3 regions of the Streptomyces sp. SL06 genome follow, and region 3 is predicted to be linked to each of the others. Evidence: riboswitches for the same ligand, from Rfam matches in the RefSeq annotation. Region 3 holds a riboswitch; each other region holds the start of a gene.
The links. A riboswitch is a leader RNA that binds a small molecule or an ion and turns the genes downstream of it on or off. The one in region 3 is predicted to bind cobalamin.
Positions count from the first base shown of each region.

Region 1 (9,794 bases), 1.4 Mb from region 3:
CGGCCTGCGGCCGTTGCTGGTCGTCGGTCACTACGGTCCCTTCGGTACGGTGAGCCGGTGCCACGGGCATCGTTCCACCGGTGGCGATCCCCCGACAAGTGCCCCTTCGGGCGACATGCCGGACGCCCGCGCCCGCTCCCACGGTACGACGGGACACCGGGCGCTCACTCCGGGCGGCGGCGGGCCCCCTCCAGGGCCAGATCCACCAGACCCCGTACGAGTACGTCGTCCAGCGGCGCCCCGCTGAGGAGCACCCGGACGAACAGCGGGCCGCTGACGGCCTCGATCAGCAGCCCGGGGTCGGTGTCCGCGGCCAGCTCGCCGCGCTCGACGCCACGCCGGACCATCACCACGGCGCGGTCGAGGCGCTCGCTCCAGTAGGGCCCGCGGCGGTCCTCCAGGGTGTCGTCGTGCTCCACGCTCAGCCGCAGCAGCGCACCGCCCTGCGCGGTGCCCAGCAGCCGGGCCAGCGCGCAGAAGAAGGCCAGCAGGTCGTCGCGGACCCGCCCGGTGTCCGGGACCGGCAGCGCGGAGTCCAGCTCCGTGGTCAGCGCGTCCAGGATCAGGTTCTCGCGCGTGCCCCAGCGGCGGTAGACGGATGTCTCGTGGACCCCGGCCGCGCGGGCGACGGCCCCGACGGTCGCGCCCGCCAGCCCTTGGCTGGACAGCAGGCCCACCGCGGCGTCGAGCACGGCCCGCCGCATCCGCTCCCCGCGACGGCGCAGCGGCGGGGCGACGGGTTCCGGAGAGGTCATGGGCCCAGCCTAAAGCAAGTCGTCCTGCGTTGGGTGTACGGTTAACGCAAGTCGACCTGCGATGGACCGCCGGGGTCGTCCGGGGTCACCGCCGTACCGAGGAGGTCCTGTCATGGCGCGGATGCTCGCCGCCCGCCTGCACGTCCCGAGCCGCACCCTGCGGCTGGAAGAGGTGCCCCGCCCGCAGCCGGGCCCGGGTGAGGTACTGGTCAAGGTGGCGGCGGCCGGCGTGTGCCTGTCCGACGTGCACCTCATCGACGGCACCCTCACCCCGCTGCACCTGCGGGGCGACACCGTCACGCTCGGCCACGAGGTCTCCGGCACCATCGCCGAGGTCGGCGAGTCGGTCACCGCCTGGACGCCGGGCCGGCGGGTCGTGCTCCACGCGGGCGAGACACGCGACGGCGTCATCTACACCCGCGGCGTCGACTACGACGGAGGCTGGGCCGAGTACGCCCTGTCCGCCGCGGACGCCCTGACCCCGCTGCCCGACGCCATCCCCTTCGAGCAGGGCGCGATCATCCCCGACGCCGTGTCCACCCCGTGGGGCGCGATCACCGAGACCGGCGCCGTACGCGCCGCCGAGGCGGTCGGCGTATGGGGCGTCGGCGGCCTCGGTGTGCACGCCGTGCAACTGCTGCGGGCCGTGGGCGCCTGCCCGGTCGTGGCCGTCGACCCCAACCCCGTCGCCCGCGAACGCGCCCTGGCCGCCGGCGCCGACCTCGCCCTGGACTCCGCCGACCCGGAGCTGCGCCGAACCGTCCGCGCGGTGACCGGCGGAGCGGGGCTCGCCGCCGCGTTCGACTTCGCGGGGGTGCCGGCCGTGCGGGAGCAGGCGATCTCCGTTCTCGGCCCGAAGGGACGGCTGGTCCTGGCGGGCCTGACCGACAAGCCGCTCACCGTCACGGACGGGACCCGCTTCAGCTACCTCCAGCAGCGGATCCTCGGCCACTACGGCTCCGACATGCCGGTGGCCCTGCCCCAGCTCCTTCGGCTGATCGAGGGCGGACGGCTGGACTTCTCCGCTTCCGTCAGCGGAGTGCTGCCACTGGCGGAGGCCGCCGAGGCGGTCGCGCGGCTGGAGCGGAAGGAGGGCGACCCCGTCCGCCTGGTCCTGCGCCCGTGAGGTGAGGGATTCCTGAGAATCTCAAGGCGGTTGAACGCTCCGGCCCCCGGCTCCGTATGGAGGCGGGGGCATTTCATGCCCGTAGTCCGTCACGACGTAGGAGCACGCCTTGGGACACAACAGGCGCAGACGCCCGACCGGGGCGCGGCGCGCGACCTTCGGAGCGGTCGCGTTGATACTGGGAGGCAGCGGCCTGGTGGCCGTGAACGTCTTCGCGTCCGCGACCGAATCCGCGAACACGGCTGTTCCCCTGGGCAGTTCCGGAGTGGCGGCGACCGTCGACTGCCCGGACCTGGCCGAGCGGCTGACGGCGGTCCCGCAGGAGGCGAGGCCCGAGGTCGACACCGAACTCGCCCAGCTCGACGAGCAGATCGCCACCGCCTACGGCCAACTCCAGGAAGCGGCCCGCACCGCCGACGACGGCGAACTCGACGAGGGCGCCATCCTCGACCCGCTGAAGAAGGAGCGGGCCGGGACGATCGAGCGCATCGGTGCCGCCATCGACCTGGCCGGGGACCGCCCCGAGGGCCTGGACACCCTGGCGGAGTGCACGCTGCGCCGCACCGAGGCCGCGAAGACCGACGCGGGGGGCGACAACCCGGACCAGCAGGACCAGCAGGGCGACGGCGAGGGCGACGCGTCCGGAGACGACCAGAACGGTGACGGGCAGCAGCCCGGCAACGGCGGACAGGCGGGCAACGGCCCCGTGGCGGCGGACTACGTCGACATCAACTCCGTCCAGCCCAACGTCGTCAAGGCACCCCGGCAGAAGAAGGCATCCAACGGCACCTTCGCCACCAGCTGCGGTGTCAACGCCGAGGGCCTGTACAACTCGGACAACCTGATCGCCGCCCCCGGCGTCGGCAACGGCGCCCACCACTTCCACGACTACGTCGGCAACCAGGGCAACGACGCCTTCGCCAGCGACGAGGACCTGGCCGCCGCCGGCACGAGCTGCGCGGACCAGGGCGACAAGTCCTCGTACTACTGGCCCGTGCTCCGGCTGCAGAACGGCACCGTCGAGCAGGACGCCGAGTCACCCGGCGGCGGCATCGAGGGCAACGCCGGCAAGATCGTCACGGCCTCCGAGGTGACGCTGACCTTCGAGGGCAACGAGCGTGCCAAGGTGGTGGAGATGCCGCGACTGCTGCGCATCATCACCGGCGACGCGAAGGCGTTCGTCAACGGCGACGCCAACGCGAACGCCTCCTGGAGCTGCACCGGCTTCGAGGACCGGCAGTTGAAGGACAAGTACCCGCTGTGCCCGTCCGGCAGTGACGTGGTGCGCACCTTCACCTTCCAGAGCTGCTGGGACGGCCGCAACATCGACAGCGCCAACCACCGCACCCACGTGGCCTTCGCCGCCGCCGACGGTGCCTGCCCCGACGGCTTCCGGCCCATTCCGCGGCTGGTCCAGCGCATCGTGTACGACGTCGACGCGCCCAGCCTCCAGGACGGCGGCAGGACCGTGCCGCTGTTCGCCGTGGACTCCTTCCCCGAGCAGTTGCACAAGCCGGTCACGGACCACAGCGACTTCATCAACGTCTTCGAAGAGGACCTGATGCGGGAGGTGGCCGACTGCATCAACTCCGGGCGCGCGTGCGGCCCGGACACGCCCCCGGGTGCCGATCCCGGCGAGGGCGACAACGCGCCGGAGCAGCCGGCCGCCGGGACGCCGGACGACGGCAGGGGCGTGGACCAGAAGGACGGCAACGACGGCGGCAAGAACGACGGAAAGGCCCCCGCGCAGGACAACGGCAAGGACGAGGGCAAGGGCAACGGCGACGCCGGCGGCAAGGACGCCGGCGAGAAGTCCGCGCCCCCGGCCGCGGGACAGGAGGCCGACGCCTCCGCGAGCGCCGCGCCCAGGGCCGCCACGACCCCCGCCGACGCCCCGGACGACCTGAGCAGCGCCGTGTCCGCGCCCCGGGCGACACAGGGCACGGGCGACGGCGCCGCCGGTTCGGCGTCCGAGCCGCAGGCGCAGGGCGGGCTCGCCGAGACGGGATCCAGCCTCGGCATGTGGCCCGCGGTGGTCGGCGGCGTCCTCTTCGCCGGCGGCTGTGTGCTGCTGGTCCGCTCCAGGCGGCGTGCGCTGTGACACCGGCATGAGGCCGCGATGACGCCGGTGTGAGGTCTCGTCACAGGCGGGCGGGCGGGGACGACCCCGCCCGCCCGTCGCGTTTCGTCGGCGCGATTCGCGTATTGCCAATCCGCCCACCCGGGCGCAGCCTGGTCTCCGAGACGGCTTGGGAGCGCTCCCATGGGTGCTCCCAGCCTTTGGCGCCCCCACTGCCCACGAGAGAGACCCCCACGAGAGAAGGACACCATGACGTGTCATGGGCGCCTCAAATCTGCGCCCTCAAGGGTCCGCCGTGCGACGACCCTCGGCCTCGGCACCTTGACCGCGGTCCTGCTCGCCCTGGTCCCCTGGAGCGGCACCGCCGTCGCCCACGGCTCGGTCGTCGACCCCGCCTCCCGCAACTACGGCTGCTGGGAGCGCCGGGGCGACGACTTCCAGAACCCCGCCATGGCGGACGAGGACCCCATGTGCCGGCAGGCGTGGCAGGACAACCCCAACGCCATGTGGAACTGGAACGGCCTGTACCGCGACGGCTCCGCCGGCGACTTCCGGGCCGTCGTCCCCGACGGCCAACTGTGCAGCGGCGGCCGGACCGAGAGCGGGCGCCACAACTCCCTGGACGCCGTGGGCGCGTGGCGCACCACGGACATCACCGACGACTTCACCGTCAAGCTGTACGACCAGGCCAGTCACGGCGCCGACTACTTCCTGGTCTACGTCACCCGGCAGGGCTTCGACCCCGCCGCGCAACCCCTGACCTGGGGCGACCTTCAGCAGGTCGCGCGCACGGGCAGCTACGGGCCCAGTCAGAACTACGAGATCCCGGTGAGCACGTCGGGCCTGAGCGGCCGACACGTCGTCTACACCATCTGGCAGGCCTCGCACATGGACCAGACGTACTTCCTCTGCAGCGACGTTGACTTCGGCTGAGCCGCGCCCGTCCCGTCGCCCGCGCCGCCCCGTCCCCCACCGCCCCGCCGGGCACACCGTGTCCGGCGGGACATGACGGATGCGGGTCAGACGTTGACGCCGAAGTCCGCGGCGATGCCCGCGAGGCCCGAGGCGTACCCCTGCCCGACCGCCCGGAACTTCCACTCGGCTCCGTGCCGGTACAGCTCGCCGAAGACCATCGCGGTCTCGGTCGAGGCGTCCTCGGACAGGTCGTAGCGGGCGATCTCCTGGTCGTTGGCCTGGTTGACGACCCGGATGAAGGCGTTGCGGACCTGGCCGAAGCTCTGGCCGCGGTTCTCCGCGTCATGGATGGAGACCGGGAAGACGATCTTGTCGATCTCGGCGGGAACGGAGGCGAGGTTCACCTTGACCGCCTCGTCGTCGCCCTCGCCCTCACCGGTGAGGTTGTCACCGGTGTGCTCGACCGAGCCGTCCGGGCTCGTGAGGTTGTTGTAGAAGACGAAGTGCCGGTCCGAGGGCACTTTGCCGGAGGCGTCCAGGAGCAGCGCGGAGGCGTCGAGGTCGTAGTCGGTGCCGGTCGTGGTCCGCACGTCCCAGCCCAGACCGATCAGTACGGCGGTCAGGCCGGGCGCCTCCTTGCTGAGCGAGACGTTGCCGCCCTTGGCCAGGGAAATTCCCACGGGGTTCTCCTTCGTCGTGTCCGCTGATCACATCTGCTGATCACGTCCGTCTTGCCTTCCCGCCAATCTACAACACTGTAGAAGAATGGCTTCTATACGATGTCGCCCCGGAAGGGGCTCAGTGGCACAGGGAGGCGGGCCGTGACGGATCACCGGCGTCCGCGGCGGGGGCAGGGCGAACTGGAGGCGCTGGTGCTGTCGGCGCTGCGCGAGGCGGACGGCCCCGCGACGGCCGGCCGGGTGCAGGAACACCTGGGCGGCGACCTCGCCTACACCACGGTGATCACGATCCTGACCCGGCTGCTGGAGAAGGGCGTGGTCAGCCGTGAGCGCGCGGGCCGGTCCTTCGCCTGGTCGCCCGCCTCCGACCAGGCCGGCCTCGCCGCTCGCAAGATGCGCAAGGTCCTGGACGCCGAGAGCGACCGGGAAGCCGTGCTCGCCAGCTTCGTCACCGGCCTGGACCCGGACGACGAGCGGCTGTTGCGCGCGCTGCTGGGGCACACGTGCGACGCGGGTCACGGCTGACACCGCATGGGGGTCTTCGTCTTCCTGCCGCTGGTCCTGCCGTTGACGGCGTGGCCGATCGCCCGGCTGGCCGAGCAGCACCTGCACCCGCGGACCGCGACCCGGCTGCTCACCGTCGTGGCCGCCGTGATGGCCCTGTGCAGCACACTGTGCCTGGCCCTGGTGATGGTGGTCGGCACCGCCCAACTGCCGGGCAACCCGCTGCCCGACGGCTGGTCGGACCCCGAGGTGCGGGCGGCGGTGCCGTACGACGAGATCGTCGGCAAGGCGGCGATTCCCGCGCTGTGCGCGGTGGTCGTGGCCCTGGCGCGGACCCTGTGGCGGCACGGCAGGGTACGGCGCGGCGCCCACCGCGCCCTGGCCGGACTGCCGGGCACCGGGGTGGCCGTACTGCCGGACGACGTGCCCTATGCGTACGCGCTGCCCGGGGGAGAGCGGGACCGCGTGGTGGTGAGCACGGCCCTGCTCGACTGCCTCGAACCGGCCGAACGGCGCGCGCTGTTCGCCCACGAGCGCGCCCACCTGGCCGCCCGGCACCACCGCTTCCTGCTCACGGTCCGGCTCGCGGCGCTGGCCAACCCGTTCCTGCGGCCCCTGCGGACCGCCGTGTCCTACACGGCGGAGCGGTGGGCGGACGAGGCCGCGGCCCGGGTGGTCGGCGACCGACGGGCGGTGGCGACCGCCATCGGCAAGGCGGCCCTCGTCTCCCGGGGCACCCCGATCGCCACCCTGGCCGGCTTCGCGGCGCCCGGCCCGGTGCCGCGCCGGGTGGCGGCCCTGCTGGGTCCCGCGCCCACGGTGCGCACCTGGCCGCCGGTGTTCACCTCGGTGGGCCTGGCCGCGTGGGCGGCGGCCGCCGGAACCGCCGTGTCGGCGATGTCGTCCGCGAACGCCGCCGTCACCATGTTCCTCATCCTGAGAGCCGCGACGCCGCTCTGAGCGCCCTTCGCCCCCCTCCGGATCCGCAGGCCCACGGGGCCGGCGGTGCGGCCCCCTGTGGTAGCTTGCGGAAGCCAGTCGAACCCACCTGGTGGGTCAGGGAATCCGGTGCGAATCCGGAACTGACGCGCAGCGGTGAGGAGGACGGGCGGGACACGGGCCACTGGGCGGCAGGAGCCGTCCGGGAAGGCGTCCCGCCCGGTCGATTCCGAGTCCGAAGACCTGCTGGCACCCGCACCGTGCACGACGCGGGCCACACCGTACGAACGGGCTTCGCGCACGAGCCCTCGACGCCAGAGGACCTTCCTTGCCCGCAGCACGCCCCGCCGGCCTCCGCCGCGTCCCCCGCTCCCGCCGTACCCTCCGCGGCCCCGTCCTGCTGCTGACCGGCGCCCTGCTGGCGTCCGGCTGCGGTTCCGGGCCGGCCACCACCGACTCCGCCGCGCCGGCCGAGTCGGCCGGCTACCCGCGCACCCTCGGTGACTGCGGCCACCGGGTCGAGATCACCGCGGCCCCCCGGCGGGCGGTCTCCCTCAACCAGGGCACCACGGAGATCCTGCTCTCGCTCGGCCTGGCCGACCGCATGGCGGGCACCGCCACCTGGACCGACCCGGTCATGAAGGGACTGGAGAAGGCGAACGCCACCGTCCCCCGGCTCGCCGACGACACACCCTCCTTCGAGAAGGTCCTGGACGCCGAACCCGACTTCGTGGCCGCCTCCTTCACCTCCACCCTCGGCACCGGCGGCGTGGCCACCCGGGAGCAGTTCGACGAACTCGGCGTGCCCTCCTACCTGTCCCCGTCCGACTGCGTCGGCAAGGACAACAGCGGTGACGGCGACGGCACCCGCACCGAGCCCCTGACCATGGCGACCGTGTACCGCGAAGTACGCGACCTGGCCCGGGTGTTCGGCGTCGAGCAGCGCGGCGAGAAACTCATCGCCGACCTCAAGGCCAGGGTCGACCGGGCGACAGCGGACATCGACGCCTCCGGCACCACCCTCATGTACTGGTTCGCCAACTCCACCTCGCCCTACATGGCGGGCTGCTGCGGCGCCCCCGGCATCATCACGCACGCGGTCGGCGCCAAGAACGCCATGGACGACAGCCACGACGAATGGCCGCAGATCGGCTGGGAGACCGTCGCCGACCGCGACCCCGACGTCCTGGTCATCGGCGACCTCACCCGCAGGTCCCAGACGGCCGAGACGGCCGCGAAGAAGATCGAGTTCCTGGAGTCCGACCCGGTCACCAGGAACATGACCGCCGTCCGCGAGAAGAGGTACGTACTGCTCAGCGGGCAGGCCATGAACCCCACCATCCGCACCGTCGAGGGCGTGGAGAAGGTGGCGGCGGCGCTGCGCGCCCACGGACTCACCAAGTGACGTCCACGAGCACGGCGCCCGTCGGCATACGCGTGAGCGGCCGCCGCCTCCCGGTGTGGGTGGCGGCCGGAATCGTCGCCCTGTGCGCCTCCGTGGCCGTCGCCGTCACCATCGGCCCCGCGGACATCGGCGTCGGCGAGGTGTGGTCCGTGGTCGCCGCCCACCTCGGCGGGCGCACCGGCGCCGCGGAGGTCTCGCCGATCCGCGACGGCATCGTATGGAACCTGCGGCTGCCCCGCACCCTCCTCGCGGCGGTGTGCGGCGCCGGACTCGCCGTGTGCGGGGCCGTACTCCAGTCCCTGCTGCGCAATCCGCTCGCCGACCCCTTCGTACTGGGCGTCTCCTCCGGCGCCTCCACCGGCGCCGTCCTGGTCGTCGTACTCGGCGTGGGTGGCGGCGCGCTGTCCGTCTCGGGCGGGGCGTTCGCCGGTGCGGTGTGCTCCTTCGCGCTGGTGATGCTGCTCAGCCACAGCCTCGGCGGCACCCCGGACCGGGTGGTGCTCGCGGGCGTGGCGGCGATGCAGTTGTTCTCCGCGCTCACCTCGTTCGTGGTGATGACCGCGGCCGACGCCGAGACCACCCGCGGCGTGCTGTTCTGGCTGCTCGGCTCGCTCGGCGGGGCGGGCTGGACGGACGTGTGGACCGGCACCGCGGCCCTGGTGCTGGTCCTGGCCGTGTGCCTCGGCCACGCCGGGACGCTGGACGCCTTCGCCTTCGGCCAGGACGCGGCGGCCTCGCTCGGCGTCCATGTGGCCCGTACCCGGCTGGTACTGCTGTGCGCCACCGCCCTGCTCACCGCCGCGCTGGTCGCCTCGGCCGGCGCCATCGGCTTCGTCGGACTGGTGCTGCCGCACGCCGTACGGGCGCTGACCGGCCCCGGGCACGCCCGACTGCTGCCGGTCTGCGCCCTCGCCGGGGCGGTGTTCCTGGTGTGGGTCGACACCGTGGCCCGTACCGTCCTCCAGCCCCAGGAGGTCCCGGTGGGCGTGCTGACCGCGCTGATCGGCGTGCCGGCCTTCGTCCTCGTGCTGTACCGCACCCGGAGGGCACGGTGACCCTGAGCGCCGAGCGGGTCTCCCGCGCCGCCGGCGGGCGGCTCATCCTGGACGGGGTGGGACTGAGCCCCCGGCCCGGCGCCATGACGGGGCTGCTCGGCCCCAACGGCTCGGGCAAGTCCACCCTGCTGCGCCTGCTCGCCGGCCTCCTCGCCCCGGACGCCGGCGTCGTCACCCTCGACGGCCGCCCCCTGGCCGAGACGGGCCGCCGGGACATCGCCCGGCGCCTGGCCGTCGTCGAGCAACAGGCGGACACACAGGTCGAACTGAGCGTCGTGGACGTCGTCCGGCTCGGCCGGATCCCGCACCGCCGCGCCTGGAGCCCGGCGTCGGCG
Region 1 is NZ_JBSYOT010000002.1:207,123-216,916, reverse strand. Features, by position in the region: gene AC4IHM_RS01330 (class I SAM-dependent methyltransferase) at 1-31, opposite strand, end outside; gene AC4IHM_RS01325 (TetR/AcrR family transcriptional regulator) at 165-755, opposite strand; gene AC4IHM_RS01320 (zinc-binding dehydrogenase) at 868-1,881, shown strand; gene AC4IHM_RS01315 (DUF1996 domain-containing protein) at 1,991-3,982, shown strand; gene AC4IHM_RS01310 (lytic polysaccharide monooxygenase auxiliary activity family 9 protein) at 4,211-4,894, shown strand; gene AC4IHM_RS01305 (TerD family protein) at 4,981-5,556, opposite strand; gene AC4IHM_RS01300 (BlaI/MecI/CopY family transcriptional regulator) at 5,656-6,081, shown strand; gene AC4IHM_RS01295 (M56 family metallopeptidase) at 6,088-7,020, shown strand; cobalamin riboswitch at 7,079-7,264, shown strand; gene AC4IHM_RS01290 (ABC transporter substrate-binding protein) at 7,328-8,404, shown strand; gene AC4IHM_RS01285 (FecCD family ABC transporter permease) at 8,401-9,459, shown strand; gene AC4IHM_RS01280 (ABC transporter ATP-binding protein) at 9,456-9,794, shown strand, end outside.
Region 1: it holds a riboswitch for cobalamin, as region 3 does, so the genes downstream of both, AC4IHM_RS01290 (ABC transporter substrate-binding protein) here and AC4IHM_RS07035 (energy-coupling factor ABC transporter permease) in region 3, are expected to answer to the same signal.

Region 2 (9,794 bases), 5.6 Mb from region 3:
CGTGGCCGTCCTGGCCCATCTTGGCGACCAGGATCCGCGGCCGGCGGCCCTCGGCATCGGCGAAGGCGTCCACCACCGCCCGGGTGCGCTCCACGGCCGGCGACTCGCCCGTCTCGTTGCGGTACACACCGGAGATCGTACGGATCTGCCCCGCGTGCCGCCCGTACACCTTCTCCAGCGCGTCGCTGATCTCCCCGACGGTCGCCTTCGCGCGAGCCGCCCGCACCGCCAGCTCCAGCAGGTTGCCCGCACCGCCGGCGGCCCGGGTCAGCGCGTCGAGCGCGTCGCGGCACGCGGTCTCGTCCCGCTCCTCGCGCAGCCGCCGCAGCTTGGCGATCTGCCGCTCGCGCACCGAGGAGTTGTCGACCTTGAGCACGTCGATCTGCTCGTCGGTCTCCACCCGGTACTTGTTCACGCCGATCACCGGCTGCCGCCCGGAGTCGATGCGCGCCTGGGTGCGGGCGGCGGCCTCCTCCACCCGCAGCTTGGGGATGCCCGCGTCGATGGCCTGCGCCATGCCGCCCGCCTGCTCCACCTCCTGGATGTGCTGCCAGGCGCGGCGCGCGAGGTCGTACGTCAGCCGCTCCACGTAGGCGCTGCCGCCCCACGGGTCGATGACGCGGGTCGTGCCGGACTCCTGCTGGAGCAGCAGTTGGGTGTTGCGGGCGATGCGGGCGGAGAAGTCGGTGGGCAGCGCGAGCGCCTCGTCGAGCGCGTTGGTGTGCAGCGACTGGGTGTGGCCCTGGGTGGCCGCCATCGCCTCCACACAGGTGCGGGTGACGTTGTTGAACACGTCCTGCGCCGTCAGCGACCAGCCGGAGGTCTGCGAATGGGTGCGCAGGGAAAGCGACTTGGCGTTCTTCGGGTCGAACTGCCCGACCAGCCTGGCCCACAGCAGCCGGGCCGCCCGCAACTTGGCGATCTCCATGAAGAAGTTCATGCCGATCGCCCAGAAGAACGACAGCCGCGGCGCGAACGCGTCCACGTCCAGCCCCGCCTCCCGCCCGGCCCGGATGTACTCGACCCCGTCGGCCAGCGTGTACGCCAGCTCCAGGTCCGCCGTCGCGCCGGCCTCCTGGATGTGGTAGCCGGAGATGGAGATGGAGTTGTAGCGGGGCATCCGCCGGGAGGTGTAGGCGAAGATGTCGGAGATGATCCGCATCGACGGCTTCGGCGGGTAGATGTAGGTGTTGCGGACCATGAACTCCTTGAGAATGTCGTTCTGGATGGTCCCGGCCAGCTTCTCGGGCGGCACGCCCTGTTCCTCCGCGGCCACGATGTACAGCGCGAGCACCGGCAGCACGGCGCCGTTCATCGTCATCGACACCGTCATGCGGTCCAGCGGGATGCCGTCGAAGAGCTGCCGCATGTCGTAGATGGAGTCGATCGCCACGCCCGCCATGCCGACATCGCCGGTCACCCGCGGGTGGTCGCTGTCGTAGCCGCGGTGGGTGGGCAGGTCGAAGGCGACCGACAGGCCCTTCTGCCCGGCCGCGAGATTGCGGCGGTAGAAGGCGTTGGACTCCTCGGCCGTGGAGAACCCCGCGTACTGGCGGATCGTCCAGGGCTGGTTGACGTACATCGTCGGATAGGGGCCGCGCAGGTACGGCGCGATGCCCGGGTAGGTGCCCAGGAAGTCCAGGCCCTCCAGGTCGTGCCCGGTGTACAGCGGCTTGACCGCGATGGCCTCCGGCGTCTCCCAGAGGAGGTCGTCACCGTCGGCGGCCCTCTTCACGGCCGCCCGCCACTCGTCGAGGGAGGCGTCGGCGGACGGCGTCCCCAGCTCGATCGCCGAGAAGTCGGGGATGGACATCAGGACACTCCCATGCGGTCGAGGGCTGCGGTGAGTACGGCGACGGCGTCGCAGCCGGCGAAGACATAGCTGTCCACGCCCGCGTACGGTCCCGGACGGCCCGCGAGGAACACGTGCTCGGCGCCCGCCTCCCGCAACGCGGCGGCGGTGGACTCGGCCTGCTCCCCGTACAGCGCGTCACTGGAGCACAGGCACGCCTCCCGCGCCCCGCTCTGCGCGAAGCCGCCCTCGGTGACGGGCTCGATGCCGCCGGCCTGGAAGAGGTTGGCGGCGAAGGTGAGCCGGGCGGTGTGCGCGGCGGCCGGGCCGAGCGCGGTCAGATGGACCCGGGGCCGGGTGCCGGTCGCGGCCAGGTGGGCGTCCGAGCGGGCGCGCAGCGCCTCGAACGCCTCGTCCCGCCGCACCCGGGGCAGGCCGCCGGCCGGCTGCTCGGGCGCCGGCTCGCGCAGGACGGGCTTCTCGGCCAGGTGCGGGAACTCGCTGACCCCGGTGACCGGCTCCCGCCGCTTGGCCAGCTTCGCGCTGCGCACGGCCCAGGTCCGCGCCAGCCGCTCGCCGACCGTCCCGGAGCGCAGGGCGGCGGCCTGCCCACCCGCCCGTTCGATGTCCTGGAAGAACTCCCAGGCGGCATGGGCGAGTTCGTCGGTCAGCCGTTCCACGTACCAGGAGCCGCCCGCCGGGTCGATCACCCGGGCCAGATGCGACTCCTCGATCAGGATGGTGGAGGTGTTGCGGGCGATACGGCGCGCGAACGCGTCCGGCAGACCGAGCGCGTGGTCGAAGGGCAGCACGGTCACGGCGTCGGCGCCGCCCGTCCCGGCGGCCAGTGCGGCGACCGTGGTGCGCAGCATGTTCACCCACGGGTCGCGGCGCGTCATCATCACCGTCGAGGTCACCGCGTGCTGGAGCTGCGCGCCCGCGCGCGGCGCCCCGCAGACCTCGGCCACCCGCGCCCACAGCCGGCGTGCGGCGCGCAGCTTGGCGATGGTCAGGAACTGGTCGGCGGTCGCGGCGTACCGGAACTCCAGCTGGGCCAGGGCCTGAGCCGTGTCCAGTCCCGCCGCGGTCAGTTCACGCAGGTAGGCCAGGCCCGTCGCCAGCGAGCAGCCCAGCTCCTGGGCCGCCGAACCGCCGGCCTCGTGGTACGGCAGCGCGTCCACGGTCAGAGCCCGCAGACCCGGGTGGCGTACGGCGCACAGCCGGGCCAGCTCGGTCACCGGCGCGGTGTCGTACGAGCGGCCGGTGCGGGCCTCGTGGCCCAGCGGATCGGCACCGAGGTTGCCGCGCACGGCGTCCGCGCCGACGCCCCTCGCCTCGTACAGGCGCAGCAGCTCACGAGCGGCGGCCTCGAACGCGTCGCCCGGGTCCAGGACGACGGGGGCCAGGTCGAGGTGGACGCCGCCGAGGGCGCGATCGAGCGCGGCGACCGGAAGCCCCGCGGGTTCTCCGACGGCCAGCCACAGGGAGGTGACGCCGTTCTCCAGGTCGGCGAGGACCGACGCCCCGTCGGCCACCGTGTGCCGCTGGCGCACATCCCACCCGCCCGCGCTGCCGGCCTGCGCGCGGGCGCCGCGCACGAAGGGCGGGAAGCCCGGAAGACCGGGGTCGGGGGCGACATCACGCGCGGTGTACAGGGGGCGTACCCGCAGGCCGTCCTCCAGCACGGTGGACAGGGCGTCCTCCGCCTCGTCGTCGGGCACCTCCCTGCCCGACTTGCGCAGCACACCCGCCACCAGGCGCTGCCACTGCTCGTGTGTCGCGTGCGGGAACCCGGCCGCGAGGGCGAGTCCTTCGTCAGGCAGGAGCGTCATGGTCGGATGTTAGGACAGGCCGGTGGACCGGCAGCAGAGGAAGCGGTTGTGACCTTGTTCTCGCCGCGAGTGTGACACGGGCCGCTCACACACCACGAGGTGCGCCGCGCCGCGCCGACCGGACGGCCGAGGTGGCGACGGCGTGGGTGACGGCCGTCCCTCCCTCCGCGGGGATGCTCGCCCACGGCGACGTGCCGCGTCAATCGGGCCGCACCGTCCCCGGCGCGGGCGTGCCCGGCGCGTGCGCCCTGGCCTGCGGCGACAAGCGGCCACCCGGGTTCCGCCACGAGTAAGCATTCGGTGAGAGCGGATCCTCGCCCCTCGGCGCGGTATTGGTCATGTACGGGCCGAGGGGTACGGTTGCTCCGAATCGACGACGGCAGGACGGAAGCCGGTGGGAATCCGGCGCGGTCGCGCCACTGTGTGCCGGCCCCTTCACAACGGGGGCGGCGAGTCAGACCCGTAGCCGTCGTCATGTGCACCACCGAAATGGGACGCGAACTCCCGGAGGAGGCCCCCGCCATGGCGCAGCATGTCGCCCCGCCGACCGCCACCAGCCCCGCCCTGCCCGCCAAACTGCCGATCGGCGCCATCGTTCCGTGGGCGGTCTTCTTCGGCGTCCTGATGCTGGTCCTGCTGTACTTCGTCGGTGCCGAACAGGGTGCCACCGCCCTCGTCTCCGGCGAGGACGTCCACGAGTGGGTGCACGACGCCCGCCACCTGCTCGGCTTCCCCTGCCACTGACGCCGGGAGCCGACATCCTCATGAACTCCACCACGGTGCGCAACCTGCTCGTGCGGGGCATGCTCGCGGGCCTGGGCGCGGGTGTACTCGCGCTGGTCGTCGCCTACTTCCTCGGTGAGCCGAACGTCGACCGGGCGATCGGCTTCGAGGAGGCCCACGCCCACGCCCACGAACACGAGGCCGAACTCGTCTCCCGGAGCCTTCAGTCCACCGCGGGCCTGGCCACCGGTGTCCTGGTCTACGGGGTCGCCTTCGGCGGCATCGCCGCCCTCGCCCACTGCTTCGCCCTCGGCCGCGTCGGCCGCCTCACCCCGCGGGCCACCGCGCTGCTGCTGTCCGGCTGCGCCCTGCTCGCCGTCTACGTCGTGCCGTTCCTCAAGTACCCGGCCAACCCGCCGGCCGTCGGTGACGCCGACACCATCGGCAGGCGGACCACCCTGTACTTCCTGATGATGGTGCTCGGGGTTCTGCTCGCGGTGGCCGCGGCCATCCTCGGCAAGCGGCTCGCCCCGAAGCTCGGCACCTGGTACGCCACCGTCGCGGCGGTGGCCGCGTTCGGCGTCGTGATCGGCGTGGCGTACGCGCTCCTGCCGGCCGTCAACGAGGTGCCGAGCGACTTCCCGGCCACGGTCCTGTGGCGGTTCCGGCTCTCCGCGCTGGCCATGCAGGTCACCCTGTGGGGCGGCTTCGGCCTCCTCTTCGGCGACCTGGCCGAGCGGCTGCTGAACCCCAGGTCCGCCGTCGCGGCCCCGGCGACGGCTCCCGGCTGACCGCCCCGCGTTCATGCACGAGGGCTCTCCGGCGCCTCCAGCGGGCGCCCCAGCCGCAGATTCCACCGTCCGGACCTGCCGGTCAGCTCCGTCGCCGTCAGGGGCGGCACATCCAGCCGCCAGAAGGCCGTGGCGGGCAACCCCAGCGCGTGGACGACGGCCGCACGCACGACCTCGGGCTCGACCACGGCGTGCGTGCGCCCGTCCGTCCGCGCGGCGTCGAGCCACCGGGCCGCCCGAGCACACAGGTCCCGGACGGACTCCCCACCGTGCGGTGCGCAGGCCGGGTCGGTGAGCCAGCGGGTCATCGCCTCCGGCTCGCGGGCGGCGACCTCGTCGAGGGTCAGGCCCCGCCACCGGCCCACGTCCAGGGGCCCCAGTGCCGGCTCGTCCTCACCACCCAGCCCCAGAGCCACGGCCGTCTCGCGACACCGCACACTTTCCGGGGAGACGACCGCACGGCCGGCCCGGGGCAGCGAGCCGGCCGCCGCGCGCGCCCGAGCGGCCCCCGCGTCGTCGAGCGGCCCGCCGTCGTCGAAGCGGGCCTGCCGCAGCGACCGGCTCGTCGCCGGCGAGATGAGAACGACTCTGCTGGTCACGCGGCGGTGCCTCCTGCTCCTTGACGAGTGTGCGGCCGACGGCGAGAGAAAGGACAGCGTATGGCACAGGAGTACGCAGCCGGCGGCGGCCGGGGCCCCGGCGGGACAGGGCCGCTGATCGTGGTGGCGGCGGTCGTCGTGGAGGCCGGGGGCCTCCTGGTGGTGAGCAAGAAGGCGGCTCCCGAGATCTTCTATCTGCCCGGCGGCAAGCCCGACGGCGAAGAGGCGCCGCTGGAGGCACTGGCCCGGGAACTGGACGAGGAACTCGGGGTCCGGCCCGTGGCACCCCGGCAGCTCGCCGTCGTCGAGGCCACGGCGGCACTGGAAGGCGTGCCCATGAGGCTGACGGTCTTCGAGACCGCGATCGACCAGGCCCCCAGGCCCGCCGCCGAGTTGGCCGGCCTGCGCTGGATCACCGGAGGTGAGCACGGCGTCCGGCTCGCTCCCGCGCTCACCGACCACGTACTGCCGATGCTGGGACGGCGCGGCGTTCTGGCGTCGTGAGCGAACCGGAGCCGGCCGGTGAGGTCAGTCGTCGATTCCGGCCACCGCGAGGGCCACCGCGGTGCGCAGGGCGCCCACCATCTCGGCCCTGGCGCTACCGGGACCGGCGCCCGCCTCGGCCGCCCGGTAGGCGTGGTGCTCCACGGCCGCGCGCAGGGCGGCGTTGAGCATGGCGGCCCGGATGGCCGGCCGTACGTCGTCGGCGGGCAGTCCGGCGCGCTCGGCGAGGGCGCGCGCGAAGGCCGGTTCCGCCTCGTCGTGGGTCTGCAACCAGACCGCGCGCAGGCCCGGCTCGGTCCGGGTCAGCCGCAGCAGGGCGCCGATGTCCGGTCCGGTCAGGTCGGCGGTGGCCCACAGGGGCTCGAAGGCGTCCTGGAGCGGACGGCCAGGTTCCCACTGCCGCAGCGCGGCGGCGATCGCGTCGATGCCGGCCGAGAACAGCGGCCGTATGCAGCTCTCCTTGGTGGGGAAGTAGCGCCAGACCGTCCGTGCCGAGACACCGACCGCCCGACCGATCTGCTCGCCCGTGGTCGCCGCGACGCCCTGGGCGGTGAACAGGCCGACCGCCGCGTGGGCGATCTCCAGCCGGACGGCGGCCTTGCGCTCCGGGGTCAGCGGTGGCCGCCCCGTCCGTCCGCGGGCTGCGCTCATCTGCCCCTCCGTGCCGCCGATCGGTGTCCCGGCCATTCTCCACCCGGACTTTATGTCACTGAAGGACAGAAAGTTGTAGGGTGCTGGCGCGGCGCGACACCGGTCCGCCGCACCGACATGCATCCGGACGGAGTCCTTCATGACCGACGGCGAGAACCAGCGCAGCGTGATCGTCACCGGAGGGGGGTCGGGCATAGGCCGCGCGGCGGCGCTGGCCTTCGCCGGGCAGGGCGACCGCGTCGTGGTGGCGGACCTGAACGCCGAGGGCGCCGACAGCGTCGTCAAGGAGATCGAGGAGGCCGGCGGCACCGCGGTGGCCGTCCCGGGCGACCTGAGCGAACAGGCCGTCGTGGACCGGGTGACGGCGACGGCGGTGGAGCGCTTCGGCGGCGTGGACGTTCTGGTGAACAACGCCGGGATCATGGACAGCATGTCGGCGCCGGCCGACGTGAGCGACGCCGAGTGGGAGCGGGTCCTGCGGGTCAACCTCACCGCACCCTTCCTCCTGACCCGCGCCGTACTGCCGCACATGCTGGCCGCGGGGCGCGGCGCCATCGTGAACACCGCCTCGGAGGCCTCCCTGCGCGGCAGCGCCGCGGGCGCCGCGTACACGGCGTCCAAGCACGGCGTGGTGGGGCTGACGAAGTCGCTGGCGGTGATGTACCGCAAGAGCGGCATCCGCGCCAACGCCATCTGTCCGGGCGGCACCGCGACCGCCATCACGGTGGACGCCGACCGGACCGCGCACGGCCCGGCGGCACTCGGCCCGCACTTCGTGAACCTCGGCCGGGTGGCCCGGCCCGAGGAGCAGGCCGCGGCGATCCTGTTCCTGGCCTCGGAGGCCGCGAGCAACATCAACGGTGCGATCCTGCCGGTCGACGACGGCTGGTCCGCGGTCTGACCGCGCGCGTCCGCGGACCACACCGCCGCCTTGCTGGGCGACCGCCCGTTCAGGCCTGGGCGGGAGTCCTCGGCCGGAGGACCTCGTCCAGGGACTCGGCCCGCCAGCGCCCGAGGAGTTCGTGGAAGGCGACGGCGCCGTGCGGATAGGCGGTGGGGCCGTTCGGCCGGCCGCGGCCCTCGGCGTTGTAGTAGCCGGGGGTGCACTCGGCGTGGAACCACTCGTGGTCGGGGGCGCCTTCGCCCAGCACGGCGATCCAGGCGTCCTCGGCCTCGCGGGAGGGTTCGACGAGGCTGCCCCGGGCCTCGGCGGCGGCGACCAGCGCCGCGGCGTGGACGGCGTGTTCGTCCAGCACGTGTGTGTAGTTGACGCTGCTGGCGCTCTGCATCCCGCCCAACTGGATCAGGTTGGGGAAGCCGTTGCTGGTGAAGCCGTGCAGCGTACGCGGGCCCCGCTCGGCCCATGCCTCCTGCAACACCTCGCCGCCCCGACCGCGCACGGGCAGCCGGCCCGAGCGGATGCCGGAGACCCCGACGGAGAACCCGGTGGCGAAGACCAGGCAGTCCAGCGGGTACTCGGTGCCGCCGACCACGACGCCGTGCGCGGTCATCCGCTCGATGCCGTGGGTGTCGGCGGTGTCGACGAGGGTGACGTTGTCCCGGTTGAACGCCTGGAGGTACAGGTCGGAGAAGGTCGGCCGCTTGCACGCGTACCGGTACCAGGGCTTGAGCTTCTCCGCCGTCTCCGGGTCCGTGACGACCTCCTCGACGCGCGCGCGGATCTCGTTCATCTTGGCGGCGTCCGCGACCTCGTAGGCCGCCTCGAAGGCCGCCCGGTCGCCCTGCCGGCGAAAGCTCGGCAGGAGCTTCTCGAGCAGGCCGGCCGAAGTGGTCCACCGGTCCGCGACGAGGTCGTCCTCGACGGTCTCGCCGGAGACGATGCGCAGGAAGTTGTCCCGGCGCTCGCTCGCCCAGCCGTGGTGGTCGGCGCCAACGTCCCGGGCGGTGGTGCGGCGGTTGGCGCGCACGTCCACGGTGGAGGGGGTGCGCTGGAAGACGTAGAGATGCCCGGCGTCCTCGGCCAGCTTCGGGACGACCTGGATGCCGGTGGCGCCGGTGCCCACGACGCCGACCCGCTTGTCGGCGAGGCCGGTGAGACCGCCGTCCGCGGTGCCGCCGGTGTAGGCGTAGTCCCAGCGCGAGGTGTGGAAGGTGTGGCCCTCGAACTCCTCGATGCCGGGGATGCCGGGCAGTTTCAGCTCGGTCAGGGTGCCGGTGGCCGTGACGACGTACGTGGCCCGGAACTCGTCGCCCCGGTCGGTCGTGACGACCCACACCTCGGACGTGTCGTCCCAGGACAGCGACGTGACCGCGGTGGAGAACAGGGCGTCGGAGCAGAGGTCGAACTTCTCGGCGATGCGCACCGCGTGCCGGCGGATCTCCTCACCGGGCGCGTACTTCCACTCCGGCACGTAACCGGTCTCGTCGAGCAGCGGCAGATACACGTGCGACTCGATGTCGCAGTGGATGCCGGGGTACCGGTTCCAGTACCAGGTTCCCCCGAAGTCACCGCCCTTCTCGATGACACGCACGCGCCCGATCCCCTGCATGCGCAGCCGCGCCCCCGCGAGGAGCCCGCCGAATCCGCCGCCGACCACCGCGACGTCCACCCTGTCCCGCACCGGCTCACGCTCGGCCGCCGCGTCGGTGTAGGGGTCGTCGGCGTAGTAGGCGAACTCGGCGTCGGCGCCGAGATACTGCCGGACGCCGTCGGGGCGCACTCGTCGCTCGCGCTCGGTCCGGTAACGCTCCCTGAGTTCGGCGAGCGCCGCGGGCGTCAGCTCTTGTGAATGTGCCATGTGGGGGGACCTCAATCCTTCCGGTTGTCCGCAAAGGGGCCATCTCGCCCGTGAACTGGGCGGGGAGCAGGCGGACTTGATCAGCCGTGCACTACGGTAACAACAACCGGACAGTGATGTCCGGTTGGTACGCAGGTTGCTTC
Region 2 is NZ_JBSYOT010000002.1:7,183,217-7,193,010, forward strand. Features, by position in the region: gene scpA (methylmalonyl-CoA mutase) at 1-1,813, opposite strand, end outside; gene AC4IHM_RS32820 (methylmalonyl-CoA mutase family protein) at 1,813-3,624, opposite strand; gene AC4IHM_RS32825 (hypothetical protein) at 3,771-3,917, shown strand; cobalamin riboswitch at 3,985-4,109, shown strand; gene AC4IHM_RS32830 (CbtB domain-containing protein) at 4,147-4,368, shown strand; gene AC4IHM_RS32835 (CbtA family protein) at 4,389-5,138, shown strand; gene AC4IHM_RS32840 (histidine phosphatase family protein) at 5,150-5,737, opposite strand; gene AC4IHM_RS32845 (NUDIX hydrolase) at 5,798-6,241, shown strand; gene AC4IHM_RS32850 (TetR/AcrR family transcriptional regulator) at 6,266-6,892, opposite strand; gene AC4IHM_RS32855 (SDR family NAD(P)-dependent oxidoreductase) at 7,032-7,793, shown strand; gene AC4IHM_RS32860 (flavin-containing monooxygenase) at 7,843-9,651, opposite strand.
Region 2: it holds a riboswitch for cobalamin, as region 3 does, so the genes downstream of both, AC4IHM_RS32830 (CbtB domain-containing protein) here and AC4IHM_RS07035 (energy-coupling factor ABC transporter permease) in region 3, are expected to answer to the same signal.

Region 3 (9,794 bases):
GATCGAGGCGAACGGGATGTTGAACTCGTCGGCGTACCGGGCGGCGAGGCGCGGGGTGCGGGTGGCGCCGTGGCCGCCGATGAGCACCGGCACCTTGGCCTGCGCGGGCTTGGGCAGCGCGGGCGACTCGGTGAGGTCGTAGAACTTCCCGTGGAAGTCGAAGGTCTTGCCGGTCTCGGTGGCCCACAGGCCGGTGACGATCGCCAGTTGCTCCTCCAGGCGGGCGAACTTCTCCTTGGGGAAGGGGATGCCGTACGCCTTGTGCTCCTCCTCGAACCAGCCGGCGCCCAGGCCCAGCTCGATCCGGCCGCCCGACATCCGGTCGACCTGCGCGACCTGGATGGCGAGTACGCCGGGCAGCCGGAAGGTGCCGGCGGTCATGAGGGTGCCGAGGCGGATGCGGCTGGTCTCGCGGGCGAGGCCGGCCAGGGTGATCCAGGCGTCGGTGGGGCCGGGGAGGCCGTCTGCGGAGCCCATGCGCAGATAGTGGTCGCTGCGGAAGAAGGCGTCGAAGCCGAGGTCCTCGGTGGCCTTGGCCACGGTGAGCAAGGTGTCATAGGTGGCCCCCTGCTGGGGCTCGGTGAAGATGCGGAGATCCATACCCCCATCCTGCCCGCTCGGCGCGGGCGCGCCGGACAGGCTCCCCCGGGACCGGCGCATCGGCCGCGGTGAGCCGGGCTAGCCCGCCTCCCGCTGCGGCATCGCCGTGCCCCGGTCCGGTGTCTCCGCGTCCCGGTCGGCGAGTTTGCGCAGCATCTCCAGGACCCGGTCCCGTGACTCGTCGGCCGCGTCGATGGCCTCCACGCACTGCCAGTACGTGGCCTCGTCGGCCGCGGCGCAGGCGACGGCCACCAGGGCTATGCCGGTCTCGCCGAGCAGGGTGCCGAGGCGCATCAGGGCCTGGCGTGCGTCGCCCAGCTCGGTGAGCCGGGCGGCGCGCAGGTCGCCCGGGGCCAGTTCCGGGGTGGGGAGCACTCCGCAACCGCGGCCCGCCAGCTCGGCCAGGCCGACGGCCTCACCGCGCAGTTCGGGTGGTCCGTGGACCGCCAGCCGGCTGCCGATCGCCTGCGCCAAGGCCTGCACCTGCCACACCTCCGTCAGGACCTCCGGCACCTCGCCGCCGGCCGCCAGAGCGCGTCCACTCGTCACGATGAGCCGCACAGCGTCCATGCGCTGCCCCCGTCTGTGTCCGACGCGCACCGCGGCGCGTCCGCCCGAACTCCGTTGCTCACTACCCAGAGTGAAGGTGTGTGGGACGAAAAGCCAGAGGAAGGCGGAAATCTTCGGACACGATATTGGATTCTGGCCTGTTTATAACTGCGGAGAGTGATACCGGAGTTCACCGCTCCTCTAGGCTCGGCCTTCCGGTTCCCCCGGCACGGGGAACCTGGTCTCGTTCCGCTCGATCTTCGCCTCCAGTGCCGCGAGCGGGTCGACACCGAGGACCTCGCAGAACTGGAGCAGATACGCCAGGACATCGGCGACCTCGTCCAGGACCCGGTGCGCGGCGTCCGGGTCGGTCATGACGCGTTCGGACTGCTCGGGCGTCAACCACTGGAAGATCTCGACGAGTTCGGCGGTCTCCACGCTCAGCGCGGCGACGAGGTTCTTGGGCGTGTGGTACGGCTGCCAGTGCCGTGCGGCCGCGAACTCGGCCAGCCTGCGCTGCAACGTCACGAGGTCCTGGGAATGATCGGTCACGGGTCCAGGTGTACCACCGTGACGCCGTGCACCCCGGCCGCCCACGAGGCGTCGGCGACCGCCCCGACGAGGCGGACGTGCCCGCGCTCGCACATCCGGGCCGCCAGCCGGAGCAGTTCGGCGCGCTGTCGCAGGTCCAGGCCCCGGTCGAAGCCGTCGGCGAGGACGGTGAGGGTCTGCGACGCGGCGGGCACCTCTCCGGCCGGGTCGGCCTCCAGCACACCGGTTCCCGCGAACAGCACCAGCGCGAGGGCGAGATAGCGCAGTTCGCCGTAGCCGAGGCGCGCGAGGCCGGTGCGGACGCCGTCGCCCCGGTCCAGCAGCGCGCGGACCACTCCGCCGACGGCCGACTCGGCCAGCACGTCCGCGACCGGGCCCGCGCATCCGGTGCGTACCGCGGCGACGAACTGCGCGTGCCGCCGGCCGCATTCGGCACGGGTGCGCCGCAGCACGTCGGCGAGGTTGTCGCAGCCGCCGAGCAGATGGCCGGAACCGGTGGGCACAGGGTCCCGCATCCGGCCGGGCCGCGGGTCGCAGGCGAAGACGGAGCGCAGGGCGACCACCATCTGCTCGGCCGCGGCCAGCACCCTGCGCTGCCCGTCCGTCTTGCCGGCCACCCGCAGCGGCAGCAAGGGCGTGCCGAGCCGGTCGTCCGGCAGCGGAGCGCGGGTCACGGGCGCCGACCCGGCCGTGTGCCAGGCCGCCTGCACCGCACGGCGGCCGGGATCGCGCAGTGCCGTCTCCAGCAGCACGACCCCGTCCGCCGTCAACCGCTCCCCCACGACGCGCAGTTCGGGCTCCGCCTGCACGGCGACATCCAGGTGCACCGGGCCCTCGGACCCGTCGGCCGTACAGCCGATGCGGAAGCCGCGGCGCTGCTGGGCGTCGGGCCGGGCCCGTTCGGGCACGCACGCGACCGGGTCGGGGAACACCGCGCCGAGTTCGGCGCCGCCCCCGAGCCGGGCCAGGGCGTCGTACGCCCTGAGCGCGCTGGTCTTGCCGCTGCCGCTGGGCCCGGCGAGCACGGTGAGCGGCCCGAGCCGCAGCAGCGCGCCCCGATGCCCGGCGAAGGCGGACAGCCGCAGCTCCGTGACGCGGGGGCGGTCCGGGTGGGGCGGAGTGGGGGCGGCGGACTCCGTTGACGCGGTTGACGCAGGGGACGGGGCCATACGCGGACCGTAGAAGTCCGCATTCTGGTGAACCGTTACGCCCTGACGACGTTCCTACGATCGGGGGACGTGACCGTCAGGACGGCCCCGCCCGTCACTCCCGCGGGGCCACGGGCGGGGTGCGGGCGGAACCCGGTGTTCCGCCCGCACCCCGCCCGTACCGCCCATCCCGTCCGTCACACCCCGGGAACCCCCACGGCGCCCTCCATCAGCCCGTTGACCTCGGTCCCGGCCGGCGTCAGCAGGAAGACGTTGCGGTCCACCCGGTGCATGCCGTTGGCCAGCCCGAAGACGACGCCCGTACTGAAGTCCAGCACCCGCTTGGCGACCTCGCCCTCGGCGCTGGTCAGGTCCAGGAGGACCGGAATGCCCGCCATCAGGGTCTCGGCGACCTCGCGGGCGTCCGCGAACACATTGACTCTCAGGACGACGAAACGGCGGCGTGCCTCCGTCTCCGCCTCCGGCACCGTCCGGTGGCCGACCGACGACGGCCAGGCGTCGCGCCCGCGCAACGGAACGACCTGGGCGAGCCCTTCCCACTGTTCATCGGTGACGTCGTGGCTGTTCACCGGCTCCCCCGATTTCACTCGCCTTCATTGCCTGCACCAGCCAATTCTTACGCCAAGTCACCCGTTCGGCCCAACACCGACACGGTTGGCGACGCTCCGTGTCCGGTAATCGCCCGCGCGGGCTCAGGGGTCGTACGCAGGCGCGCTCGGCGGCACCGGACCCACCACCGCGCCCGCCCGCACGCCCCCGCTGCCGAAGGCCGCCGTGCGGGGTGCCGCTCTTCGCGGAGCGGGCCTTCGAGTCCGCCAACCGTTTCCACTCGCACACCGGGTGGGCGTCGGTACGGGTACTGGAGCCCGCCCGCAGACCCCGGGCGCGGGGCCGGCCGTCGTCACTCAGGTGCGGGCCGACTGGTCCTGACGGCTGGCCAGGGCCCAGATGACGAACACGTCGATCGCCATCATGATCACGGACCAGACGGGCAGGTACGGCAGGAAGAGGAACTGGGCGACGAGGCTGAGCGAGGCCAGCACGATGCCCGCGAGGCGCGCCCAGGCCATGTCCCTGAGCAGGCCGTACCCGGTGGCGAACACGAGGGCGCCGAGGATCACATGGACGATCCCCCAGCCGGTGAGGCTCATCTGGTAGACGTAGCTGCCGATGTCGGCGTACACGTCGTCGTCGGCGATGGCCGCGATGCCCTGGAGGACGGTGAGGGCACCGTTCAGCAGCAGCAGTACCCCGGCGAAGACGACACCGCCGGTCACCCAGCCGCTGTGGCGGTCCCCCGGCCCCGCCGGCAACGGCCCGTCGGAACCGCGGGAGGGCCTGCCGGGAGAAGGTGCGGCTTGCTGACTCATGAGCGGAGTCCTTTCTCGTTTCCCCGTACGGCCTTGCGCCCACCGGCATCCGGATGCGCCGACAGGACACTCCGAGCCTGCGGGCCCCGGTACCGCCCGGCGACGCGGGCCCGCCGAACGGGTGAACGGGTCCGGCAGCCCCGCCGCACGGTGCCTGCCCGGCGGGGCTGCCGGAGCGGCGGCGGCGCACGGCTTCCCGCCCGTCCCCCGGTACGGCGCCGCGCGCATGCGTGCCTTCCCCAACTCGCGTTTACTGATCCGCGTATGCGAACTCGCGCGACCGGCCGTCGGTCCAGGCGCCGAGGGACGCGGTGGACGAAGGAGGGCCCGTGACCGCTCGTCCGGCACCGGCGAACGCGCCGCCGGACCGGGCCGAGCAGTCCTTGCGGGACACCCTGCTCGGCCCCGGCTACCGGCGGCTGTTGCTGCTGTGCGTGCTGCTGGGCGTTCCGATCGCGCTGGCCTGTTTCTTCTTCGTCGGCCTCCAGCACCAGCTCCAGCACTGGGTGTGGACGTTGTTGCCCCGGGCGGCCGGGTACGACGCCCCGCCCTGGTGGTGGCCGCTGCCCGCACTGGTGCTGGCCGGGCTGGTCCTGGCGCCGATCGTGACCCGGATGCCCGGCGCCGGCGGCCATCTCCCGGTGGACGGTCTGGGCGGCGCGCCCGTCGGCCCCCGTGCGCTGCCCGGCACCGTCCTGGCCGCGCTGGCCACACTGCCGCTCGGCGTGGTGCTGGGGCCCGAGGCTCCCCTGATGGCCGTCGGCAGCGGCCTCGCCCTGCTGGCGGTGCGGCGGGCGGGCGCGGCCGGGGACCCGAGGGCGAGCGCGGTCCTGGCCACGGCCGGTTCCACCGCCGCGATCTCCACCATTCTCGGCGGTCCGGTGGTCGCGGCCGTACTGCTCATCGAGGGGGCCGGCCTCGCGGGCTCCCGGCTGGTCGTCCTGCTGCTGCCGTGTCTGCTGGCCAGCGCCGCGGGCGCCCTGGTCTTCACCGGCTTCGGACAGTGGACCGGCCTGAAGATCGGCGCCCTCGCCCTGCCCGACGTACCGCCGGTCGCCGCCCCGGACGCCGGGGACTTCCTGTGGGGCGTGCCCACGGCGGCACTGATCGCCGTACTGATCACGTCGACCCGCGCGCTGGGGCACCGCACCGCCGCGTGGACGCGGCACCGCACGGCCGTACGCACCGTCGTCTGTGCCACGGCGGTCGGGGTCTGCCTCGCCGCGTACGCGCTGATCACCGGCCGTTCCCCGGCCGAGGCGGCACTGTCGGGCCAGGCCGCCCTCGCCCAGCTCGCCGCGCACCCCCATGCCCGGCCGGTCGGCGCACTGGTCGCCCTGGTCCTCTGCAAGACGCTGGCCTGGGGCATCGCGCTGGGCGCTCTGCGCGGCGGCCCGATCTTCCCGGCCGTGCTGCTGGGCGCTGCGACGGCCATGGCCTGCTCCGGGCTGCCCGGCTTCGGCGCGACCCCGGCCCTTGCCCTCGGCATCTCCGCGGCGGCGGCCTCGGTGACGGGGCTGCCACTGTCCAGCGCGGTGCTCGCGGTGCTGCTCATGGGCGAAGACGCCTACGACCAGATGCCGCTGATCGTCACCGCGTCGGTCGTCGCCTTCGTCGTCACCCAGCTCGTACGCCGGCCGGACCCCGAGCCGCGGGGGGCGCTGTGAGGGGGCGCCGGGACTCCGCCGGACGTGCCAGGACGCGTACCCCCTGGGGGATGGCGCGGCCCTGGTTCGAGTGGGCCTGCGCCTCGGTGGTCATGGCCGTGGTCTACTTCCTGCTCCCCCTCGACCATCTGGGCCCGGGGCGCCCCGTGCTGAGCTGGCTGCTGTTCGCGCTGGCGCTGATCGTCGTGGCCGCGCTGCTGCTGCGCGAGGTCCGCGATGTCCTCGTCGAGCGCCCGGGGACCCGGCCAGGGGTGTTCATCCCGCTCCTGATGGTCCTGTCCGTGCACGTCTTCGCGGCCACCTACTACGCCCTCGCCAAGCAGCCGGGCGAGTTCAGCGGCCTGCGCACCCGCGTCGACGCCCTGTACTTCACCGTGGTCACGCTCGCCACGGTCGGCTACGGGGACATCACCCCGCGGGGCCAGGTGGCCCGGATCGTCACCGTCCTGCAGATCCTCTACACCTTCGTGTTCCTCACCGCCGCCGCGACCGCGCTGACCCGGCGGGTGCGCGACATGGTGGTCCGGCGGATGGAACAGGACCGGCGCGAATGACGGCGGTCCCGACGGCATCCGGTGACGGCGGTCCCGACGGCATCCGGTGACGGCGGTCCCGACGGCATCCGGCGGTTCGGCGAGCCTCTCGGCGGGGCCGGGCGGCGGAGCAGCGGCGGCAGCGGTTTCCGCAGTTCTGGGGCCCGCCGACCGGCCCGGTGCCACGTCCGCCGGACCGAAGGCCCGCTTGTCACCACCCCCGTGGGAGCACTACTGTCACCACGCCTTGGTGAACGGGAAATCCGGTGTGATGCCGGTGCGGCCCTCGCCACTGTGAATCGGGAAGTCCGGCTCCGGCCCTCACGGGCAGCCACTGGGTCCTTGTGACCCGGGAAGGCGGAGCACGGGCGGTGGTACCCGTCAGCCAGGAGACCGGCCAAGGCGCGTCGTCCATCCACGAGGTGCTGGAGAGGGTCTGCTGAGCCATGCACATAGCCGAGGGCTTTCTGCCACCGGCGCACGCGATCGCCTGGGGTGTCGCGTCCGCGCCGTTCGTCGTCCACGGAGTACGGTCACTCACCCGTGAGGTCCGGGAACACCCGGAGAGCACCCTGCTCCTCGGCGCCTCCGGGGCCTTCACGTTCGTTCTGTCGGCCCTGAAACTGCCGTCGGTCACCGGGAGTTGCTCCCATCCCACCGGCACAGGTCTGGGTGCCATCCTCTTCCGCCCGCCGATCATGGCCGTGCTGGGCACGATCACCCTCCTCTTCCAGGCGCTGCTGCTCGCGCACGGCGGGCTGACCACGCTCGGCGCCAACGTCTTCTCGATGGCGATCGTCGGCCCCTGGGCCGGATACGCGCTCTACCGGCTGCTGCGCCGCTACGACGTGCCGCTGATGGTCGCGGTGTTCTTCGGGGCGTTCGTCGCCGATCTGTCCACCTACTGCGTCACCAGCGTGCAGTTGGCGCTGGCCTTCCCGGACCCGAGCAGCGGATTCTGGGGCGCGCTCGGCAAGTTCGGGTCCATCTTCGCCGTCACGCAGATCCCGCTCGCGGTGAGCGAGGGCCTGCTCACGGTGATCGTGATGCGGCTGCTTGTGCAGTCCAGCAAGGGTGAACTGACCCGGCTGGGCGTCCTGTTGACCAAGCACGGCAAGTCCGGCACGGCCGACGGGGCGCAGCCTGGACCGACCGGGCCCGGCGAGCAGGAGGCGGTGGCCCGATGAACCGCAACACGAAGATCAACGCCCTGCTGCTGCTCGCCGTGGCCGCGCTCGCGGTACTGCCGCTGGTGCTGGGGCTCGGCGACCACAAGGAAGAGCCCTTCACCGGTTCCGACGCCGAGGCGGAGACGGCGATCACCGAGATCGAACCGGACTACGAGCCGTGGTTCTCGCCACTGTACGAACCCCCGTCCGGGGAGGTCGAGTCGGCGCTGTTCGCCCTCCAGGCCGCGCTCGGCGCGGGCGTACTGGCGTACTACTTCGGGCTGCGCCGGGGCCGGCGGCAGGGCGAGGAACGGGCGGCGACGGCGCTGCGGGACGCCCCCGGAGGGGACTGAGTGCTGCCGATCGACGCGGCGGCGCACAGCAGTCGCTGGCGCCGCCGGCATCCCGTGGACAAGGCCGTGCTCGGGCTGGGCCTGACCGTGCTGGCGATCTCGCTGCCGCCGTGGCCGGGCGCGGCGCTGGTGCTGGTGACGGCCCTCGCCGTGCTGCTCGGCCCGGCGGGCGTGCCGGGGCGCCGGCTGTGGCGGGCGTACCGGGTGCCGCTGGGTTTCTGCGTGACCGGGGCGCTGCCGCTGCTGGTGCAGGTCGGGGGCCCGGACGGGTTCCTGACGGCGGCGGACGGCGGGCCGGTGCGCGCCGGTGAGCTGCTGCTGCGTACGTCGGCGGCCTCGCTCGGGGTACTGCTGTTCGCGTTCACCACTCCGATGTCCGACCTGCTGCCCCGCCTGGTGCGGGCCGGGGTACCGGCGCCGGTGGTCGACGTGGCGCTGGTGACGTATCGCATGAGCTTCCTGCTGCTGGACTCCGTGCGCCGGGTCCGTGAGGCGCAGGCCGCGCGGCTGGGGCACACCACCCGGGCCGCCGCCTGGCGTTCGCTGGGCGGTCTCGGCGCGACGGCGTTCGTGCGGGCCTTCGACCGGGCGGCGCGGCTCCAGTCCGGGCTCGCCGGGCGCGGCTACGACGGCACCCTGCGCGTCCTGGTGCCCGAGGCGCGCGTCTCGGTGCCCTTCACGGCGGCGAGCGGCGCACTGCTGGCGGCGCTGGCCGCCCTCACCCTCGTACTGGAAGGGCCGCTGTCGTGAGCGAGACGACCGGGGCGACGGAGGCGACGGCACCCGTCCTGGTCGCCCTGCGGGGCGTGTCCTTCGGGTACGAGGAGGGACCGGACGTGCTGGTCGGGCTGGACTTCGAGGTGCGCGAGGGGCGCGCGCTCGCGCTGCTGGGCCGCAACGGCAGTGGCAAGACCACGCTGATGCGGCTGCTGAGCGGCGGACTGAGGCCGGGCGCGGGGACGTTGACGGTCGACGGGGCGCCGGTGAGGTACGACCGCAAAGGGCTGACCCGGCTGCGGACCACCGTGCAACTGGTCGTGCAGGACCCCGACGACCAGCTCTTCGCGGCGTCGGTGGGGCAGGACGTGTCCTTCGGGCCGCTGAACCTGGGCCTGCCCGACACGGAGGTCCGGTCCCGGGTCGAGGAGGCGCTCGGCGCGCTGAACATCGCCGCGCTGGCCGACCGGCCCACCCATCTGCTGTCGTACGGGCAGCGCAAGCGGGCCGCGATCGCCGGTGCCGTCGCGATGCGGCCCCGGGTACTGATCCTCGACGAGCCGACCGCCGGGCTCGACCCGGACGGCCAGGAACGGCTGCTCGCCACCCTGGACCGGCTCCGGTCGGGCGGCACCACGGTGGTGATGGCCACCCACGACGTCGACCTCGCCCTGCGCTGGTCCGACGACGCCGCCCTGCTCACCCCGGAGGGCGTACACACCGGCCCCACGGCCCCGACCCTGGCCCGCACGGACCTCCTACGACAGGCCGGACTGCGACTGCCCTGGGGCATCGCGGCGGCCGGACTCCTACGCGCACGAGGACTCCTGCCCGACTCAACACCGGACCCACGCACGGCAGAGGAACTGGCGGCCCTGGGCGACTGACGGGGCGGTGGCCTTGGGCGGGACGGGACGTACGGGTCGGGGGACGCGGAGACTTGCGTTGCCTGGGCCGGGCGGACGGGGCGGGGTCGTCGCGGACGGCGAGGCGGACGGCCCAACCGGCGGGGGTGGGCAAGGGGTTCGGGCGCTCCAACCGGCTCGGACGGCCGGGCGACCCAACCGGCAAGGGTGGCCAGGCGGTTCGGGCGATCCACTCGGCCCGGACGGCCG
Region 3 is NZ_JBSYOT010000002.1:1,579,699-1,589,492, forward strand. Features, by position in the region: gene AC4IHM_RS06995 (LLM class F420-dependent oxidoreductase) at 1-600, opposite strand, end outside; gene AC4IHM_RS07000 (DUF6099 family protein) at 679-1,170, opposite strand; gene AC4IHM_RS07005 (nucleotide pyrophosphohydrolase) at 1,351-1,701, opposite strand; gene AC4IHM_RS07010 (AAA family ATPase) at 1,698-2,870, opposite strand; gene AC4IHM_RS07015 (cell division protein SepF) at 3,047-3,439, opposite strand; gene AC4IHM_RS07020 (DUF7144 family membrane protein) at 3,776-4,240, opposite strand; gene AC4IHM_RS07025 (chloride channel protein) at 4,570-5,907, shown strand; gene AC4IHM_RS07030 (potassium channel family protein) at 5,958-6,461, shown strand; cobalamin riboswitch at 6,672-6,856, shown strand; gene AC4IHM_RS07035 (energy-coupling factor ABC transporter permease) at 6,887-7,627, shown strand; gene AC4IHM_RS07040 (energy-coupling factor ABC transporter substrate-binding protein) at 7,624-7,962, shown strand; gene cbiQ (cobalt ECF transporter T component CbiQ) at 7,963-8,712, shown strand; gene AC4IHM_RS07050 (energy-coupling factor ABC transporter ATP-binding protein) at 8,709-9,566, shown strand.